3 regions of the Thermus javaensis genome follow, and region 2 is predicted to be linked to each of the others. Evidence: riboswitches for the same ligand, from Rfam matches in the RefSeq annotation. Region 2 holds a riboswitch; each other region holds the start of a gene.
The links. A riboswitch is a leader RNA that binds a small molecule or an ion and turns the genes downstream of it on or off. The one in region 2 is predicted to bind cobalamin.
Positions count from the first base shown of each region.

Region 1: linked by a shared signal. The riboswitch ahead of ABXG85_RS09560 (acyl-CoA thioesterase) and the one ahead of ABXG85_RS07640 (HoxN/HupN/NixA family nickel/cobalt transporter) in region 2 are both predicted to bind cobalamin.
Region 3: linked by a shared signal. The riboswitch ahead of ABXG85_RS10980 (ABC transporter substrate-binding protein) and the one ahead of ABXG85_RS07640 (HoxN/HupN/NixA family nickel/cobalt transporter) in region 2 are both predicted to bind cobalamin.

Region 1 is NZ_BSRG01000010.1:46,785-51,132, reverse strand. Features, by position in the region: gene ABXG85_RS09570 (ABC transporter) at 20-778, shown strand; gene ABXG85_RS09565 (ABC transporter ATP-binding protein) at 778-1,704, shown strand; cobalamin riboswitch at 1,882-2,053, shown strand; gene ABXG85_RS09560 (acyl-CoA thioesterase) at 2,184-2,585, shown strand; gene ABXG85_RS09555 (ribonucleotide-diphosphate reductase subunit beta) at 2,566-3,540, shown strand; gene ABXG85_RS09550 (ribonucleoside-diphosphate reductase subunit alpha) at 3,551-4,348, shown strand, end outside.
Region 2 is NZ_BSRG01000006.1:95,574-99,921, reverse strand. Features, by position in the region: gene cbiE (precorrin-6y C5,15-methyltransferase (decarboxylating) subunit CbiE) at 1-56, opposite strand, end outside; gene ABXG85_RS07650 (precorrin-8X methylmutase) at 59-757, opposite strand; gene ABXG85_RS07645 (cobalt-precorrin-5B (C(1))-methyltransferase) at 750-1,850, opposite strand; gene ABXG85_RS07640 (HoxN/HupN/NixA family nickel/cobalt transporter) at 1,847-2,506, opposite strand; cobalamin riboswitch at 2,600-2,763, opposite strand; gene ABXG85_RS07635 (histidine phosphatase family protein) at 2,785-3,327, opposite strand; gene cobT (nicotinate-nucleotide--dimethylbenzimidazole phosphoribosyltransferase) at 3,351-4,348, shown strand, end outside.
Region 3 is NZ_BSRG01000015.1:40,838-45,185, reverse strand. Features, by position in the region: gene ABXG85_RS11000 (SDR family oxidoreductase) at 1-38, opposite strand, end outside; gene ABXG85_RS10995 (hypothetical protein) at 78-410, opposite strand; gene ABXG85_RS10990 (ABC transporter ATP-binding protein) at 391-1,143, opposite strand; gene ABXG85_RS10985 (FecCD family ABC transporter permease) at 1,130-2,158, opposite strand; gene ABXG85_RS10980 (ABC transporter substrate-binding protein) at 2,162-3,016, opposite strand; cobalamin riboswitch at 3,161-3,319, opposite strand; gene ABXG85_RS10975 (ROK family protein) at 3,442-4,348, shown strand, end outside.

The DNA of each region.
Region 1 (4,348 bases), on a different contig from region 2:
TTATCTTCGAGGAAGCGTTGTGTTTTGGCAACTCTGGAGCGAGTTTCTCTTAGAGTGGAACCTGACCAGGCGCTACTGGTTTGACACCCTGGCGGGGCTTCTGGCCTCCGTTCTCTTCTTCTACTCCATGGTCCTCGGCCTGGAGAACCTGACCCCCGAGGGGCTGGCGAGCCTGGGCCTGGACCTGGGCCCCCTCCTCCTGGTCTTCGCCGCCTTCAACCTGGTGGTGGGCACCTTCCAGTCCATCGCCTATTCCGTCCAGTCCGAGGCCGCCTTAGGCACCCTGGAGCACCTGGGCCTGGCCCGAGGAGGGCTTCTCCGACAGCTCCTCCTGCGCGCCCTCGTACGGGGACTTCAGGGCATCACCACAAGCGCTCTTGTCCTCCTTCCCCTCGCCCTTCTCCTCGGGGTGCGGCTCGCCCCCGCCCCCTGGTGGCCTTTGAGCCTTTTGCTTCTCTACCTCGCCGCCCTAGGCTTCGCCCTGGGCATGGGAGCCCTCGCCCTTCACTTCAAGCAGGTGGAGGGCTTCTTCACCATTGTCCAGTTCCTCTTCCTTCCTTACTTCTTCTCCCTGGTTCGCTTCGCTCCCTGGATGACCCCCCTCCCCTTTGCCCCAGGGACGCAGCTCCTGAAGCTCGCCCTCACCGGGGAGGGGGCGTTCCCCGGGCTTCTCCTCCTCGCCTTCGTGCAGGCCCTCCTCTTTCTCGGGGCGGGGCTTTTCGCCATGGCCTGGGTCTACGCGGCGGTGCGGCGGAGGGGCCTATTAGGGAGGTACTGATGCGGCTTTTGGTGCAGAACGTCCACAAGCGCTTCGGCAAGCTGGAGGCCCTCAAGGGGGTGAGCCTGGAGCTTGGGGCCGGGGAGATCCTGGGCCTTTTGGGCCCCAACGGGGCGGGCAAGACCACCCTCATCAAGGTCGTCCTCGGCCTCCTCCTCCCCGATGGGGGGGAGGTGGTCCTGGAGGAGGGCGGGGCGCGGCGCAGACCCCAGGGCCACGAGTTCGGCGTCCTCCTGGAGGGAAGCCGCAACCTCTACGTCAACCTGAGCCTCCTGGTGAACGCCCTCTACTTCGGGGGCATCCGGGGGCTTCCCCCCAGGGAGGTCCGCCCCCGGTTTGAGGCCTGGTTGGAGCGCTTCGGCCTAAAGGACCGCCTCCACGCCCCCCTCGCCTCCCTCTCCCGGGGCATGCAGCAGAAGGCGGCCTTGGCCTTGGCCCTCGCCCTCAAGCCCCGCTTCCTCCTCCTGGACGAGCCCACCCTGGGCCTGGACCCCGTGAGCCGGAGGGAGTTTGAGGGGATCCTCCTGGAGCTTAAGAAGGAGGGCTGGGGCATCCTCCTCACCTCCCACGACCTCGAGGTGGTGGAGCGGGTGAGCGACCGGGTGGCCTTCCTCCACCGGGGGGAGGTGCGGCGGCAGGGCCCCACCCGGGCCCTCCTCCGGGACTGGGCCGGGGAGGGGTACCGGGTGCGCCTCGCCGAGCCCAAGGCGGAGGCCCTCCTCCAGGCCTTAGGCCCCGGCTGGAGCGCCGAGGGCCCCGAGGTCCTCTTCTTCCTCGGGCCGTGGGAGGCGCTGCGGGAGGCCTTGGGAACTCTTCCCGTGGAGGTCCTCGAGGTCTCCAGGGGAACGCCGAGCCTGGAGGCCCTCTTCCTCCACCTCTTCGGGGAGGCCCGCCCTTCCCCTGGCGCACAACCTCGCACTGTCTAGCCGCACGGGGGATAGGGGGGTGTTGCCGGTCCTCGAGGGGGTCGGCGAGGGACCGCCCCCCACCCGGGTCGGCCCAGGGGATTGGCCCAAAAACGCGATGGCGGAAGGGCCTCTCGAGGCGCCCCCCTTCCCGTTGACCCCTTACCCAACCTGTGGTAGGGTCTTGGGCAGGACGCCCAAGACTTAGGGTGTCCTGGCCGCGATGCCAGGCCGACAGGCCTGGACGCCCAAAGGCGGTGGGGGAAGTCCGGTGAAAGTCCGGCGCTGTCCCGCAACGGTAACCGGCCCAAGCGTCGCGCCCTCCGCCCCGGCCGGAAGCCCGAGTACCCGCTTCGCGGCCCTGCCCCGTAGCCCTCGAGGCAAGGGTGAAGGTGGTGAGACCCGTGGGACCTTAGCCTAACCCCCAAAACCCGTCACGGGCCCAGCGCCCGAAAGAGGCCCTTCGGCTCTAGGAAGCTTTTCCCGCCCAAGGAGGCGCTATGCGGGAGACGCGGATGGTCTACCCCGTCTTCCCCGGGGAGACCAACCACTACGGAACCCTGTTTGGCGGAACGGTTCTGGCCTGGATGGACCAGGCGGCCTTTGTGGCCGCCACGCGCCACGCGCGCAAGAAGGTGGTAACGGTACACGCGGACGCGGTGGACTTCAAGCGCCCCGTCCCCCTGGGGGCCATCGTGGAGCTGGTGGCCCGGGTGCGGGAGGTGGGGCGCACCTCCATGCGGGTGGAGGTGGAGATGTGGGTGGAGCCGGTGAAGGAAGGCGAGGAGGCCTACCTGGCCGCCCGGGGCGGGTTTGTCCTGGTGGCGGTGGACGAAAGGGGGAGGCCAAGCCCGGTGCCTCCCCTGGAAGGAGGTGAGGCCCGTGCCCCTCACGGCGCCTAGGCTCGCCTACCGCCCCTACGAGTACCCCGAGCTCCTCCGCTTCCGGGACGCCATCCGGCACAGCTACTGGGTGCACACGGAGTTCAGCTTCCAGTCCGACCTTCAGGACCACGCCCTGGCCGACGAGAAGGAGCGCTCCCTGGTGGAGCGCGCCCTCCTCGCCATCGCTCAGGTGGAGCTCGCCGTCAAGCTCTTCTGGGCCCGGGTCTACGACCGCTTTCCCAAGCCCGAGATCGCCGAGGTGGGCCTCACCTTCGCCGAGAGCGAGGTACGGCACGCCAACGCTTACGCCCACCTCCTGGAGCTTTTGGGCCTGGAGGAGGCCTTTGGACAGGCCCTGGAGGGGGCGAGCGCCCTCCGGGATCGGGCCCAAGCCCTGGGAGAGGCCCTTCGGCGCGCCCAGGGGAAGGACCTGCGGGAATACGCCCTCGCCCTCTTCCTCTTCTCCGCCTTCACGGAACACGTCTCCCTCTTCTCCCAGTTCTACGTCCTCATGGCCCTAAACCGCCGCGGCAACCGCTACAAAGGGATCTCCAACGCCATTGAGGCCACCAGCAAGGAGGAGAACGTCCACGGCCTCTTTGGGGTGGAGCTCCTCCGTCTCCTCAGGACGGAGCACCCCGAGGCCCTGGGGGAGGAATTTCAGGAAGAGTCTCTACGCCTCGCCCAGAAGCTCTTCCGGGCCGAGGAAAACCTCCTGGACTGGCTCTTCGCCATGGGGGAACCCTCTTTGGTGGGGCACGGAGAAACCCTGGAGTTCCTCAAGGGACGCTTCAACGAAGTCCTCGCCCTCCATGGACTCCCCGAAGCCTTCCCTGTGGACCGGGCGAGGCTTCGGGACACGGAGTGGTTCACCCTGGAGCTCCTCGCCGACAAGGAGGTGGACTTCTTCAACAAGCGGAGCGTGGCCTACGCGCGCAGGGTACAAAGCTTTGATCCGGAGGAGCTTTTCTGAAGGAGGAGGCATGACCAAGACCAAGCGGACCTACGAGCCCTGGTACTGGGCCAACGAGCACACCCGCCTCTACATGCGCCGGGGCTACCTGCTGCCCGGGGTGAGCGTGGAGGAGCGGGTGAGGGAGATCGCCCAGCGGGCCGAGGCCCTCACCAAGGTGGAGGGGTTTGGCCGCAAGTTCCAGGAGTACGTGGCCCGGGGCTGGTACTCCCTCGCCACCCCCATCTGGGCCAACTACGGCCTCAGGCGGGGCCTTCCCATCTCCTGCTACGGCACCTACGTGGAGGACGACACCGCTTCCATCCTGAGGGCGGTGGCTGAGGTGGGGATGATGAGCAAGCAGGGGGGAGGGACCTCCCTCTACCTGGGAAGGCTCCGCCCACGGGGGGCCCCCATCCGGGACAACGGGGAGAGCAACGGCTCGTTTGCCTTCGCCTCCCTCTTTGACCGGGTGATCGAGGTCTTCAACCAGGGCTCCACCCGCAGGGGCCAGTGCGCCGCCTACCTGGACATAGAGCACCCTGACCTCGAGGAGTGGCTTTCCATCCAGCGGGAGCACTCCCCGGTTCAGTCCCTCTTCTGGGGGGTGAGCGTGGGGGACCGCTGGCTTGAGGAGATGATCGCCGGGGACGGGGAGAAGCGGGCCCGCTGGGCCAAGGTCCTGAAGAGCCGGGCCGAGGTGGGCATCCCCTACCTCTTCTTCCGGGACAACGCCAACCAAAAGGCCCCCGAGGTCTTCAAAACCCTCGGCAAGACCATCTGGGCCAGCAACCTCTGCACGGAGATCATGCTCCCCTCCTCGGAGGAG
Region 2 (4,348 bases):
GCCAGGAGGCTCATCCCTTCCCGGCCACGGGCACCTAGGCCGATGAGGTAGACCACGGCTAACCCCCCCGGTAGGCCTTGGAGGTGTCCACGCCTCCATCGGCGGCGAGACGCAACAGGGCGTGGAGCGCCGCCACCACCAAGGTGGAGCCCCCCTTGCGCCCCTCGGTGACGATCCAGGGTACGGGGGCTTCCATGAGGGCCCGCTTGGCCTCGAGGACGTTCACGAACCCCACGGGCATTCCCAGCACCAGGGCGGGCCGCGCCCCCCGCCGGACCGCCTCCACCAGGGCCAGGAGGAAGGTGGGGGCGTTGCCCACCCCCACGATGGCCCCTTCCAGAAGGCCCCTTTCCTCCGCGTACCGCACCGCCGCCTCGGCCCGGGTGCCTCCGGTGGCCTTGGCCCTTTCCACCACCTCGGGGTGGGAGAGGAGCTCCACCACCTCGTTGCCGAAAAGGCGGAGGCGCTCAGGGTTGAGGCCGCAGGCGATCATGCGGGCGTCCACCAGGATCCGCGCCCCGGCCATGAGGGCCTTGAGCCCCGCTTCCACCGCCCCTGGGCTAAAGCGGGTGAGCTCCTTGTACTCGAAGTCGGCGGTGGCGTGGATCATGCGGCGGACGATGGGCCACTCCAGCTCGGAGAAGCCGTGGAGCCCGGCTTCCTCGTCCACCATGCTGAAGCTTTCCTCTTCTATGGCCCTGCCCTTTTCCGTCATCTGGTGGGCTGGGTTCCTTTGGGCCTTGATCAGGTCATCCACGGTACACCTCCCGGTCCGGCCAAGCGGCGAGGCACCGCCCCTCGTCGAAGTCCGTCAGGGCCACGCTCACGAAGGGGCGCGGGCCAATATAGGCCTGGAGCTTCTCCTGCGCTAGGCGCACCAGGTTCAGGAAGAAGCGGTCAAGCCCTTCCTCCAGGGCGAGCTCCAGGAAGCGGCGGGCGGTGGCGGCCCCTTCCGCCTCCTTAAGGGCCCGAGGGCTTGCCCCCGCTTCCTTGAGGAGGCCCAGGAGCATGGGTAGGTTCACCTCGCCGCCCGCGGCGTGGGTCATAGTCTTGCCGTCGGCCATCTTGGATACTTTTCCGATCATCCCCACGATCCGCACCACTTCTATCCCCACCTTCCGCGCCGCCCTGAGCACATCCCCCACGAAATCCCCCATCTCTATGAAGGCCATCTCGGGAAGGTGGGGAAGGAGCCTTTGGGCGAAGCGCTCGCTTTTTCCCCCGGTGGTGGCGGCGATCTCCAAAAGGCCATTGGCCCGCGCCACCCCCACCGCCTGGACCACGCTCATGCGGAAGGCGCTGGTGGAGTAGGGCTTTACCACCCCCGTGGTGCCAAGCACGGAGAGGCCCCCCAGGATCCCAAGCCTAGGGTTGAGGGTTTTTTTGGCCAGCTCCTCCCCTCCAGGGATGGCGATGGCGATGGCCAAGGGGCGGTCCGTCGCCTCCCGCACCGCCTCCCAGATCATCCGCCGGGGCACGGGGTTGATGGCGGGCTCCCCCACGGGCACCCCGAGCCCGGGCTTGGTCACCACCCCCACCCCTTCGCCCCCCTCTATTTGGTCTGCGCTGGCGAAGCGCACGTAGGCCTGGATCTCCGTCCCGTGGGTCACGTCGGGGTCGTCCCCGGCGTCCTTGATCATCCCCACCAAAACCCCATCCCCCTTCCGCTCCAGGCGGAAGACCTGGAAGGGCTGCCGCCAGCCTGCGGGAAGCCAGATGTCCACCACCTCCGGGGCCTCCCCCAGGAGAGCCAGGGCCGCGGCCTTGGCCGCGGCAGCGGCGTTAGCCCCCGTGGTGAAGCCGATGCGGCTTCCCTTCTTGTCGCGGGGCGGGGGGTAGGGGTGGCTCATGCCGGGCGCAGGGCGTAAAGCCTCAAGGAGACTAAAAGCCCAAAGAGGCCCAGGCCCAAGGGGAGGGCGAGGGCCTCGAGGTCCAGGGCCAAGAGTTCAGCCGCGGCCAGGAGGAAGGCCACCGCCACCACTGTCCAGCCCAGGAAGCGGCTCGCCCGCCTGGCCCGCTCCGAGTCGTGGGCTAGGTTCTGCAGGCGGCTTGCCAGGAACCCGTCCACCCCGTCCACCAGGAGCATCCCCAGGGTGAAGAGGAGTCCCAGGCGCAAGGGGGAAAGTTCCGCAGAAAGGGCCAGGGCGGAGAGCTGGCTAGCTGTTTCAAACCCCAAGCCGAAGAGAAGGCCGAGGAGGAGGGGGTGGAGGAGGGGAAGGCGGGCAGGCGCCCTTTCCTCGGGTCTGAGGAGGCGGTACAGGTTAAGCCCTCCCACCAGGAGAAGGAGCAGGGGGGGGAGGTGGAGGGCCTCCAGGTCCACCCGTTCCAGGAGGGCGGCGGCGGGGAAGGCCAGCAGGGTGACCACCCCACCGTGCCCCAGGGCGAAGAGGACGCCGTTATAGGGGGAGGGGCGCACCCGGGAAAGCCCGTCCACTGCAGCCAGGTGGTCGGGGTCCACGCCGTGGCGCATCCCTAGGGCCACGGCCAAAAGATCCAGGCCCGTCATGGGGTCCCTCTATGTGTACGGGAAGCTACAGGCCTAAGCCGAGGACCAGGTTCTCTTCTCATCCTTGCCTCCTTTCGCCCCTGCTCGGGGGCAGGTGAGGCGCGGGCTAGGGCGGGTGTTCGGGCTTCCGGCCAATGAGGAGGGGCCTTAGGTATGGGCCGGTTACCGTTGCGGCACAGCGCCGGACTTTCACCGGTCTTCCCCCTTTTATGCCCCAAGACATCCGGGCCTTGGGGCGCCCTAGCCGCACGGGCCCCGCTAAGGGGCTTGCCCCTGTTTTACTTCGGCGGAGGTTCCCCGTCAATGGTTGGTGTCAAGACCTTCCCCAGGACCCTTTGGGGCCAATCCACCACCACGGCGCTTCCCAAGGGCACGAGGCTGTCTTCCCCCAGGGCCCGGAGCACCGCCCGCACCACCCCCCCGTGGGTGAAGAGGAGGGCTGACCCCTTTAGCCCTTCCAGGAAGCGGAAGACCCTTTCTTGAAAGGCCTCGAGGCGCTCCCCCTCTGGGGGCGCAAACCCTTGGAAGCGGAGGAGGGCCTCCTTGTGGACCGCCTCCAGTTCCTCCCAGAAAGCCCCCTCCAACGCCCCGAAGTGGATCTCCCGCAGGGCGGGGCTAGGAATGGGGGCGAAACCCGCCAGGGCCGCCGTTTCCAGGGCCCGCTTGAGGTCCGAGCTAAAGGCGGGCAGGGGCGGGAGGAGGCCCCTGAGGGCCCTCGCCTGCTTCCTCCCCAAGGGCGTGAGGGAGAGGTCGGTCCAGCCCAAGAGCCTCCCCTCCCGGTTCCAGAGGGTTTCCCCGTGGCGCACGAGCCAGAGCTCCACGGGAAGAGTGTATAGTAAGGGCCATGGATCGGGGTATTTTGGAGGAGGCCCAAAAGCGTATGGAGGAGCTCACCAAGCCGCCCCGTTCCCTGGGGTACCTGGAGGAGGTGGCGGTGCGCCTGGCCGCTATCCAGGGCCGGGTGAAGCCGGAGCTTGGCCGGGGGGCGGTGGTGGTGGCCGCCGCCGACCACGGGGTGGTGGCGGAAGGGGTTTCCGCCTACCCCCAGGAGGTCACCCGGCAGATGGTCCTGAACTTCCTCCGGGGCGGGGCGGCCATCAACCAGTTGGCCCTGGCGGCGGACTGCGAGGTGTACGTGCTGGACGTGGGGGTCAAGGGGGAGCTTCCCGACCACCCCCGGCTCCTCAAGCGCAAGGTGCGGGAGGGGACCCGTAACTTGGCGGCGGAGCCCGCCCTCACCCGGGAGGAGGCGGAAAGGGCCCTCCTGGCGGGGCGGGAGGCGGCGCGGCGGGCCCTGGCGGAGGGGGCCACCCTCCTCGCCGCCGGGGATATGGGCATCGGGAACACCACAGCCGCCGCCGCCCTCACCGCTGGGCTCTTGGGCCTTGCCCCTGAGGAGGTGGTGGGTCGGGGGACGGGGGTGGGGGAGGCGGGGCTAAGGCGCAAGCGGGAGGCGGTGGCGAGGGCCCTCGCCCGCCTTCGCCCCGGGATGGACCCCTTGGCGGTGGCGGCGGAGCTTGGGGGCCTCGAGCTCCTCGCCATCGCCGGGGTGTACCTGGAGGGCTACGCCCAGGGGGTGCCCCTGGTCCTGGACGGCTTCCCCGTGACCGCTGGGGCCTTTTTGGCCTACCGCCTGGAGCCCGGGCTCCGGGACCACCTCTTCGCCGGCCACCTCTCCCGGGAGCCCGGCCACCGCCACCTCCTCGAGGCCCTGGGCTTGAGGCCCCTCTTGAACCTGGACCTGGCCCTGGGGGAGGGGACGGGGGCGGTCCTCGCCATGCCCCTCCTCCGGGCTGCGGCCCGCATCCTGCACATGGCCACCTTCGCCGAGGCGGGGGTTTC
Region 3 (4,348 bases), on a different contig from region 2:
GCCCCGGTAATCAGGACCACCTTATCCTTGAGCCGCACGGCGCACCTCCCCACGACCGAACGGTCGGTAAGGCCACCCTACCCCTCCTCCTCTCCTCTCGTCAAGCGCCAGGCGTAAAAGGGCGTTTCCACGAAGGGAGGAGGCCCGCCCAGGTAGACCCGTAGGCCCGGTAGCAGGAGGGTCTCCCCCTCCCACTCAAAAGCCAAGGGGTCCACGGGAAGGGGGTAGTGCAACACCCCTTCCCGTGGAAGGCTAAGCCGAAGCCACTCCGGCGGGGAGAGCCGGCCCACCAGGAGGTAACGGGCCCGCCTCGGACCGCTTTCCGTGTAAAAAGGGGTTTCCTTGCCCAGGTCCAGCAGGAGCGCCCGGCCCCGCACGTAAAGCCGAGCCCTATCCGTCCAGGTAGACATGGGGCCTCCCCGCCACGTGGGCCACCCGCACCCGGGGCCCGTAGAGCCCCTGGAGGAGGGGCTCCGTCAGCACCGCCGCAGGCGGCCCTTCCGCCACAAGCCGCCCCTCCCGCAACACCGCCACCCGGTGGGCCAAGGCCGCCTGGTTGGGGTCGTGCAGGACGGAAAGCACCCCCACGCCTCGCCCCGCCAAGGCCCTAAGGAGGGCCACCACCTCCCCTTGATGCTCCAGATCCAGATAGGTGGTGGGCTCGTCCAAGAGGAGGTAGCGGGGCCGGGCGGCCAACGCACGGGCCAGAAAGACCCGTTGCCGCTCGCCCCCGGAGAGGGTACCGAGGAGCCGCCCCCTAAGGTGGGCCGCCCCCGCCGCCTCCAGGGCCCAGGCCACCGCCTCGAGGTCCTCCCGCCCCTCCCGGCCCCATAGCCCCAGGTAGGGAAGCCGCCCCAGGCGCACCACCTCCTCCACCCAAAGCCCCTCAGGGTAAGGCCCTCCTTGGGGCAGGTAGGCGAGAAGCCGGCCCCGGGCGTAGCTCCCGTAGGCGCCAAGGGGCTTCCCCTCCAGGTACACCGCTCCGCCTTTGGGCCTAAGAAGCCCCGCCATCACCCGAAGCAAGGTGGTCTTGCCGGAGCCGTTGGGGCCGAGGAGGGCCAGCCATTCCCCCGGGCCCACCCTGAGGTCCACCCCCTTTAGGGCGAAAGGCCCCACGATACCCCTCGCCTCAAGCCCGCCCACGCCGCCTCCAAAGGAGGTAAAGGAAGAAGGGCCCTCCGAGGAGGGTGGTCACCACCCCCACGGGAAGCTCGGCGGGCCGGGTAAGGGTGCGGGCCAGGAGGTCGGCCAGGGCCAGAAGGACGGCCCCGCCCAGGGCGCTCGCCGGCAGGAGCAGGCGGTAGTCCTCCCCCAAAAGCCGCCTTAAGGCGTGGGGGGTGACGAGCCCCACGAAGCCGATGATCCCCGCCTGGGCCACGCTGGCGGCGGTGAGGAGGCTGGCCGCGGCCAAAAGGAGGAGCTTTAGCGCATTGAGGGGAAGGCCCAGGCTTCGCGCCACCTCCTCCCCAAGCTGCAGGGCGTTAAGGACCCGGCCCAGGAGGAAAAGGGGCGGTAAGGCGAGGAGGAGGAAGAAGGCCAAGGCCCTCACCCCCGGCCAGCCCAAAAAGGCCAGGTTCCCCAGGGTGTAGGCGAACACCGCCCGAACCCGATCGGCGTCCTGGAGCATCAGGTAGGTGGTGAGCCCCGTGAGGACGCTGCCCACCACCACCCCCGCCAAGACCAGCTCCCCCGTCCGCGCCACCCCTCCGGCCAAGACCAGGGTGAGGAGGGTGGCGAAAAGGGCCCCCAGGAAGCCGAAGAGGGTGGCGGAAAGGGGAAGGCCCTGGAAGACCGCATGCTGGGCGAAGGCGGGGGAAAGCCCGCCCATAAGGACCGCCAACAGGGTCACGCCAAAGGCCGCCCCCGAGGCCGCCCCCATGAGATAGGGATCGGCCAAGGGGTTGCGGAACAGGCCCTGGAAGGAAGCCCCCGCCACCCCCAAGGCCGCCCCCACCAGCATGCCCCCGAGAACCCTGGGCAGGCGTAGCTCGGTGATGATGGGGTTCTCCTCGAGGCCCAACAGGGCCCGCACCACCTCCCCGAAAGGCACCGCCACCGCCCCCAAGGCGAGCCCCAAAACCAAGGCCAAGGCCAAGAGGGCCAAGAGCCAGGCGAAGACGAGGCTCCGCCTGAGGGCAAGGGGCAAGGACAAGGTCATGGCCTAGCGCCCGTGGAAGCAGTCCACCAGGAGCCTAAGCCCTTGGGCCACCCGGGGGCCGGGGCGGGAAAGAAGGTTGTCCTCCCCCCCCGTATACACGCAGATCCTCCCCGCCTGCACCGCCCTCACCCGGCTCCAACCCGGTCGGCTCTGTATGGTTTCCCGGGCGTTCGGGTAGGTGGCCACGATGACCTCGGGGTTCTTCTCCACCACGAACTCGGGGGCGATCTTGGGGAAAAGCCCAAGCTCCTTGGGAACGATATTCACCCCCCGGGCCTTCTGGATGAGGACCCCGATAAAGCTTTCCGGCCCCACGGTGTAAGGGGTGGGGTCAATCTCGTAGTAGACCCGGGGCCTGGCCTTGGCCTTGGCGGCCCGGGCCTCCTCCTGGTAAACCTCCTTCTGGATCTGGGCCACCAGCCTTTCCCCCTGCGACCCAAGCCCCAGAAGCTGCGCCAGGGTGCGTACGGTTTTGAAGATGTCCTCGTAGGTTTCCGTGCGCACCACGAACACGGTAAGCCCTGCCCGCTCCAGGGTTTCGTAAAGCTTGCCGTAGCGGGAAACCAAGACCAAGTCCGGCTTCAAGGAGACGATCAGCTCGGGGTTAGGGTTGTAAAGCCCCCCCGCCTTGGGCAGGCGCTTCACGCTCTCCGGCCAATCCGAGTAGTCGTCCGTGGCCACCAGGCGGTCGCAGGCCCCCAGGGCGCACACCGTCTCCGTAACCGAAGGCAGCATGGAGACCACGCGCTTAGGGGGGGCCTTCAGGGTCACCGAGCGGCCCAGGTCGTCCGTGAGGGTGAGGGGAAAGGCAAAGGCTAAGGCCAAGAGAACCGACAAAAACGCCCAGATTTTCCTCATGCCCACCTCCCTAAGGCCGCTAGGGCCAGGCGCACCGGGCCCGGGGGAGGTAGGGCAACGCCCCTGCCGAAAGAGCGGCAGGGGCACCAAAACGCTTGAGAAGCCCCCAGCGCTCCCCCATCCGCGTGAGGTGCCCGCCACGGGGTAAGGCGGGCGGCCCTGGCAGGTATTCGGGCTTCCGGCCTGCGAGGAAAGGCCCATGGCTTGGCCGGTTACCGTTGCGGGACAGCGCCGGACTTGCACCGGACTTCCCCACTTTAAGCCTGGGCTACGCACCCAGGCACCAGGGCAACGGACCTGGCTTTGAGGCCCTAGCGGGCCTTGGCTTCAAGGCTAAGCCCTGGAGGGCGAACCTGACAAGGGCTTGACGGAAGGCGGGGGCGGTGGTTTACTTAGTCCCGAGAACGAACTAAAGGGGGGCACGGGTGCGCAAAGGGGACACACAGGAAATCCGCAGGCTGAACCGCCGGGCCATCTTGGGCCACCTGCGGCGGGGTCCCCTCACCCGCGCCGACCTCTCCCGGCTCACGGGCCTGGCCAAAAGCGCCGTGAGCCGCCTGGTGGACGAGCTCTTGCACGAAGGCCTCCTGGAGGAAGGGGCCTCCACCTCCCCGCCCTTGGGGCGGCCGGGAACCCTGTTGCACCTGCGGCCAGGGGCCCGCTTCGCCCTGGGAGCGGAAATCGGGGTGGAAGGTACCGTCCTCCTGGCCCTGGACTGGCGGGGTGAGGTGCTTTGGGCCAAGGAGTGGGCCCACGCCAAGGAGGCGGGGCCGGAGGAGCGCTTCGCCCGGCTTCTGCAGGAAAGCCTGCCTGAGGCCCAAGGGGCCTTGGGCCTCGGCTTCACCCTGCCCGGCGTGGTGGTGGGAACCCAGCTCCTTTACGCCCCCAACCTGGCCTGGCGCAACCTGGATTTGAGCCCCTTTCTGGCCTCCTTCCCCCTACCCACCTTGGCGGAAAACGACGCCAAGGCCTCCGCCCTTTCCGAGGTCTTCTTCCACGGGGAGGAAAACCTGGCCTACCTGGTCCTCAGCACCGGCCTGGGCGTGGGCGTGGTGGCGGAAGGCCGCCTCCTCCGGGGAGCGAGTGGTGCGGCGGGGGAGGTGGGCCACTGGCTCGGCTTTGGGGAAGCCCCTTGCGCCTGTGGGCGCAAGGGGTGCTTGGAAACCGAGCTCGGCCTGGGAGCCTTGCTGCGGCACCACCGGGCCTTGGGAGGGGAAGCGGAGGACCTCGAGGCCCTCTTGGCCCAGGCCCAGGCGGGCCACCCCCTGGCCCGGACCGCCTTGGCCCACCTAGGGGACGCCTTGGGCCGGTTTGTGGCCAACCTGGCCGTGG